2 regions of the Streptomyces sp. NPDC049541 genome follow, and region 2 is predicted to be linked to the other one. Evidence: riboswitches for the same ligand, from Rfam matches in the RefSeq annotation. Region 2 holds a riboswitch; the other holds the start of a gene.
What was found. A riboswitch is a leader RNA that binds a small molecule or an ion and turns the genes downstream of it on or off. The one in region 2 is predicted to bind S-adenosylmethionine.

Region 1 (3,199 bases), on a different contig from region 2:
CTCGGCGATGTCGTCCGGCAGCATCCGGAAGTAGTCCACCGGCGCCCACGGCGTGTGCGAGAAGTGCCCGATGCGCAGATCGGGACGGAGCTCGCGGAGCAGGCCCGGCACCAGACACAGGTGGTAGTCCTGCACCAGCACCGCCGCGCCCTCGGCCGCCTCCTGGGCCAGCGCCTCGGCGAAGGCCCGGTTGTAGGTCTCGTACGAGGCCCACTGCCGCCGGAACTCCGCGTCGAACACCGGCTCGAGCGGCGTCTGGTACAGCATGTGGTGGACGAACCACAGCACCGAGTTCGCGATGCCGTTGTACGCGTCGGCGTGCACGTCGGCCGGGATGTCCAGCATCCGCACGCCGTCCTCGCCGACCCCGCGCCGTACCGCCTCGCGGTCGCCGTCGGACAGCGCCGAGCACACCCACAGGGCGTCCGCGTCGGGCCCGATCGCGGAGAGGCCGGAGACCAGCCCGCCGCCGCCGCGCCTGGCGGCCAGCGAGCCGTCCTCCTGCACTTCGTACGAGACCGGGCCGCGGTTGGACGCGACCAGCACCTGATGACCTGCGTGATGACCTGCGCCGTGCGTGGAAGCCATACGCCTCAACCTAGCCCGGCCCGTAAACGCTCAAACGTACGCATGCGCTCTGCGGGTGGACCGTATACACCGCGTCCACCCCGAAACGCGCCGCCTCAGGCGACCTTGCGCGACGCGTACTCCGCGATCTCCACCATCGGTGGCCGCTCCTCCGTGTCCACGGAGTAGGTGCGCGGCTCGAAGCCGTCCTCGCCCCGTTCGAACTGGGTGAGGGAGGGACGGATGAGATGGCCGCGGGCCAGCCGCAGCTGTGCCGTGCGGTAGATCGCGGCGGACATCCGGCCCAGCGCCTGCCCGTCCTGGTGGCGGTGCTTGCGCACCCCGACGTCCACCTGGGCGAGCGCGTCGAGGCCCACCAGGTGCAGGGCGTCGACCAGCATGCCCAGCTCGACGCCGTACCCGACGGGGAACGGCAGCTGTTCCAGCAGGCTGCGGCGGGCCGCGTACTCGCCGCCGAGCGGCTGCACGAAGCCCGCCAGCTGCGGCCAGTGCATGTTCAGCAGGGGGCGCGCCATCAGCTCGGTGACCCGGCCTCCCTGGCCCTGCGCGCCGGCCAGCGGACGGTCGTACATGCCCTTGACCAGGTCGACCCCCGGCTCGGTGAGCAGCGGGCCGACGATCCCGGAGACGAAGTCGGAGGAGAACTCCTTCAGGTCGGCGTCGATGAAGCAGACGATGTCCCCGCTCGTGACCAGGAGCGAGCGCCACAGCACCTCGCCCTTTCCGGGAACGGTCGGGATGCGGGGCAGGATGTCGTCACGGTGGACGACCCTGGCCCCGGCCGCCGCGGCGACCTCGGACGTGCGGTCGGTGGACCCCGAGTCGACGACGACGATCTCGTCGACGAGCGGAACCTGCTGCATCAGGTCGTGACGGATGATCGCGACGATGTCGCCGACCGTCTCCTCCTCGTTGAGCGCGGGCAGCACGACGCTGACCGACTGCCCGGTGCGCTGCTTGGCGGCGAGGATCTGGTGGAGAGGGCGATCGGTCAGGGACCAGGAGCGGGTGCTCAGCCAGCGCTCGACTTCTTCCAGCACGTAGGCGGCTCCTCTGCGTTCTCTCGGCGAGCGCGGGATCTGTGATCCATCTCGCGGTTCGGACGACTATCTCAACTGTCCTGGCCTTCGGTTACAGTCTTGAACAACGCTGGTGACCATCGCATGTCGGGGGTCGTCCCGCGTTGAACTAGTTGAACAACCGAATACCGCTCATCCAGAGGGGCAGAGGGACACGGCCCGATGAAGCCCCGGCAACCCTCCAGCCGGTCTCGTACCGATCGATGCTGATCGTTCCGCGAGGCTCCCGGCTAGGGAAGGTGCCAAATCCGTCTCACGGCGAGATGCGTCGTGAGGAAGATGAGGAGAAAGGGCCTCGCCTCACATGGCTGCGCAGACTGTTGCAAGCACCACCGACTCCACGACCGTCGACCTCGGTCCCGCCGCGGCGCTCTCCTGCCGAGAGTGCGGTCACCAGGTGCCCCTCGGCCCGGTCTTCGCCTGCGAGGAGTGTTTCGGCCCGCTCGAGATCGCGTACGACTTCTCGGCCTACGAGACCGAGGAGCTCCGCAAGCAGATCGAGGCGGGTCCCGCGAACATCTGGCGTTATGCGCCGCTGCTGCCCGTCCCGGCGGACGTGGCGGACAAGCCCAACATCAACCCCGGTTGGACCAAGCTCGTCAAGGCCGACAACCTCGCCCGCGAGCTGGGCGTGACCGGCGGCCTGTACGTCAAGGACGACTCCGGCAACCCGACGCACTCCTTCAAGGACCGGGTCGTCGCCCAGGCCATCGAGGCCGCCCGCGCCTTCGACTTCACCACCCTGTCCTGCTCGTCGACCGGCAACCTGGCCGGTGCGGTGGGTGCCGCGGCCGCCCGTGCCGGCTTCCGTTCCTGTGTGTTCATCCCGCACGACCTGGAGCAGGGCAAGGTCGTCATGGCCGCGGTCTACGGCGGCGAGCTCGTCGGCATCGACGGCAACTACGACGACGTGAACCGTTTCTGCTCCGAGCTGATCGGCGACCCGGCCGGCGAGGGCTGGGGCTTCGTCAACGTCAACCTGCGGCCGTACTACGCGGAGGGGTCCAAGACCCTGGCGTACGAGATCTGCGAGCAGCTCGGCTGGCGGCTGCCGGACCAGCTGGTCGTGCCGATCGCCTCCGGCTCTCAGCTCACGAAGATCGACAAGGGGCTGCAGGAGCTGATCAAGCTCGGGCTCGTCGAGGACAAGCCGTACAAGATCTTCGGGGCGCAGGCCGAGGGGTGCAGCCCTGTCTCCGTCGCGTACAAGGCGGGGCACGACGTCGTACGGCCGCAGAAGCCGAACACGATCGCCAAGTCGCTGGCCATCGGCAATCCGGCGGATGGTCCTTATGTCCTCGACATTGCCCGGCGTACCGGCGGGGCGGTGGAGGACGTGAACGACGAGCAGATCGTGGACGCGATCCGGCTGCTCGCCCGGACCGAGGGGATCTTTGCGGAGACCGCCGGTGGGGTGACCGTGGGTGTGACCCGCAAGTTGATCGAGAACGGTGTTCTCGACCCCGCTCTCACGACTGTCGTGCTGAACACGGGCGATGGCCTCAAGACCCTCGACGCGGTGGCCGGTACGG
Region 2 (3,199 bases):
GCCGGGCGCGCGGCGACGGGACCGGGGGTGGCCTATCTGGCCCACCTGGTGGGCTTCGGCCTGGGCTTCGTCTACGCCTGGGTGCGGTTCGGGCGTACGACTAGAGTGAGGTCCGCCCCAGCTCCGGCCCCCGAGGGAGAGAACCAGCCGTGATCACCGCGATCGTCCTCATCAAGACCAGCGTGGACCGGATCCCCGAGATCGCGGAGCGGATCGCTTCGCTGGAGAGCGTGAGTGAGGTTTTCTCCGTGACGGGGACGTATGACCTGATCGCGATGGTTCGGGTGAAGCAGCATGAGGATCTTGCCGATGTGATTCCTGGCAGCATCAGCAAGATCCCCGGCGTGGAGGCCACGGACACACACGTCGCGTTTCGGACGTACTCGCAGCATGACCTGGAGGCTGCGTTTGCCATCGGGCTGGATTCTTGATCGACGCCTAGGCGTCTGCGGGGCGCGGGAGCGTGTGCGGCTGCCGGTTCGTTGTGATTGCTCGCGCCCACGCGGCGGAGCCGCATATCGAAACAGCCCCGCGCCCCTTGACGGCGGCTGCTCAGACCGCGGGTACGCAGCGGCCGTCCTCTGTCCTGTACGTCCACTTCGCGCCGTCCGTCACCAGTTCCTTGACGGCGGTGACGAAGCGCTCGACGTGTTCGTCGGGGGTGCCGGCGCCGAAGCTGACTCGGATGGCGTTGAGGGACTTCTCGCCGGGGGCGGCCTCGGGGGCGCCGCACTCGCCCTGGGTCTGCGGGTCGCTGCCCAGGAGGGTGCGGACCAGCGGGTGGGCGCAGAAGAGGCCGTCGCGGACGCCGATGCCGTACTCGGCGGAGAGCGCGGCGGCGAAGTGCGAGCTGTTCCAGCCCTCGACGACGAAGGAGAGCACGCCGACGCGGGGGGCCTCGTCACCGAAGAGGGACAGCACCTTGACCTGCGGGACCCCTGCCAGGCCCGCGCGTACCTTTTCGATCAGGTGCTGCTCGCGGGCGACCAGGGTGTCGAAGCCCGCCTCGGTGAGCGCCTTGCAGGCCGAGGCGATGGAGTAGGCGCCGATCACGTTCGGGGAACCGGCCTCGTGGCGGGCGGCGCTGTCGTGCCACTCGACGTCGACGCCGCCGTCCTCGCGCCGGGTGACCTTGCGGCTGGCGCCGCCGCCCGCGAGGTAGGGGTCGGCGGCCTGCAGCCAGTCGGCGCGGCCGGCCAGTACGCCGGAGCCGAAGGGCGCGTACAGCTTGTGGCCGGAGAAGGCGACCCAGTCGACGTCGAGGTCCTGCACGGAGACCGGGTGGTGCGGGGCGAGCTGGGCGGCGTCCAGGACGATGCGGGCACCGTGCGCGTGGGCCGCGGCCGCGAGCTCGCGCACCGGCCACAGCTCGCCGGTGACGTTGGAGGCGCCGGTGACGCAGACCAGGGCGGGACCGTAGGGGTCACGGTCGGCGAGGGCCTTCTCCAGGGACTCGACGGCCTGCTGCGGGGTGCGCGGGGCGTTGAGGTAGGTGACCCGGGCGGCCCGCGGCGCAGCCGCAAAAGGATGCAGCCAGGGCAGCAGGCTGGCATGGTGCTCGGTCTCGAAGACGAAGACCTGGCAGTCGGCCGGGAGGGCCTGCGCCAGCAGGTTGAGGGAGTCCGTGGTCGAGCGGGTGAAGATCAGCTGGTCGTCGGCGCGGCAGTCGAGGAACTCGGCGACCGTCCTGCGGGCGTTCTCGAACAGGTCGGTGGAGAGCTGCGAGAGGTAGCCGGCGCCGCGGTGGACGCTGCCGTAGTAGGGCGCGTACGCCGCGACGTCGTCCCACACGCGCTGGAGGGCCGGCGCGCTGGCCGCGTAGTCGAGCGCCGCATAGGTGACTTCGCCGCCCGTGACGAGCGGGACGGTGACATCCCGTCCCAGAACGGGCAGCGGAGAACAAACCGAGGTGGCGGCGGCAGCGGTGGAGACGGACATGGCGGAACTCCCGTGTAAGCAGGTGGAATTCGCCCCGCGAGCGGCATGACTCAAGCAGGGCGTGAAAAGGAAAGGGGATGCGGAGGCGGGGCTCTGCGGCCCTATCGCATTCGCTTGCTCACGGAAGGCTCCTCGACGACCAGGACCCCTGGTTGCTCGAGGGGTCCGCGCTTGCCGTAGACCTCGCTGCCTACGGCCTGGTCCTCACCCGGGGCACCCCGCCACGGACGGAGGGTTGCCGGACAGTCGGCCGGGGCCTCATGACTGTCACTCATGACCTGGACAGGAAAGTACGTGAAGTGATCGCGGTCCCGCAACTCGTGTCCGCATTGCGGGACCGCGCTCCCCTGCTATGCGTTGCTGGCCGCCACCCAGCGCTCCAGCGCCCGCTTGGCCGCGCCGGAGTCGATCGACTGGGCCGCCTTGTCCATGCCGGCCCGGATCTGCTCGGCCAGCGTCCCGGGGCCCGGGTCGAGGGCGACGAGCGCGGCCGCCGAGTTCAGGAGTACGGCGTCCCGTACGGGGCCCTTCTCACCGTCGAGGAGCCTGCGGGCGACCTCCGCGTTGTACGACGGGTCACCGCCGCGCAGGGCCTCAACCGGGACCAGCTCGATGCCGACGTCACGGGGATCGAAGGTCTCCTCGGTGACCTTGCCGTCGCGGACGACCCAGACGCGTGAGGTGGCCGTCGTCGTCAGCTCGTCGAAGCCGTCGTCGCCGCGGAAGACGAGGGAGGAGTTGCCGCGCTCGGCGAGGACGCCGGCGATGAGCGGCGCCAGGCGCGGGTCGGCGACCCCGACCGCCTGTGCCCTCACCTTCGCCGGGTTGGTCAGCGGACCGAGGGCGTTGAAGGTCGTCCGGATGCCCAACTGCCCTCGGGCGGCGGCCACATGACGCAGCGCCGGGTGGAACTTGATGGCGAAGCAGAAGGTGATGCCGGCTTCCTCCGCGACCTCCGCCACCCGCTTCGGCGTCAGTTCCAGATTGACGCCCAGCTTCTCCAGCACGTCCGAGGCGCCGGACGCCGAGGAGGCGGCCCGGTTGCCGTGCTTGACGACTTTTGCGCCCGTGCCCGCGATGACGATCGCGGACATCGTGGAGATGTTCACCGTCTTCGCGCCGTCACCGCCCGTTCCGACGATGTCGACGGTCCGCCCCGGCACCTCGATCACGTTCGCGTGCTCGTACATCGTCCGGACGAGCCCGGTGATCTCCTCGACGGTCTCGCCCTTGGCGCGCAGCGCCACCGCGAACCCGGCGA

Region 1: it holds a riboswitch for S-adenosylmethionine, as region 2 does, so the genes downstream of both, thrC (threonine synthase) here and ACIBW9_RS05000 (aminotransferase class V-fold PLP-dependent enzyme) in region 2, are expected to answer to the same signal.

Annotation. Positions count from the first base shown of each region.
Region 1 covers NZ_JBITLY010000006.1:484,609-487,807, reverse strand. Annotated here, with positions in the region: gene ACIBW9_RS24760 (trehalose-6-phosphate synthase) at 1-588, opposite strand, end outside; gene ACIBW9_RS24755 (glucosyl-3-phosphoglycerate synthase) at 684-1,628, opposite strand; SAM riboswitch class I at 1,797-1,953, shown strand; gene thrC (threonine synthase) at 1,972-3,199, shown strand, end outside.
Region 2 covers NZ_JBITLY010000001.1:1,092,263-1,095,461, reverse strand. Annotated here, with positions in the region: gene ACIBW9_RS05010 (rhomboid family intramembrane serine protease) at 1-153, shown strand, start outside; gene ACIBW9_RS05005 (Lrp/AsnC family transcriptional regulator) at 150-431, shown strand; gene ACIBW9_RS05000 (aminotransferase class V-fold PLP-dependent enzyme) at 553-1,938, opposite strand; SAM riboswitch class IV at 2,101-2,217, opposite strand; gene trpD (anthranilate phosphoribosyltransferase) at 2,289-3,199, opposite strand, start outside.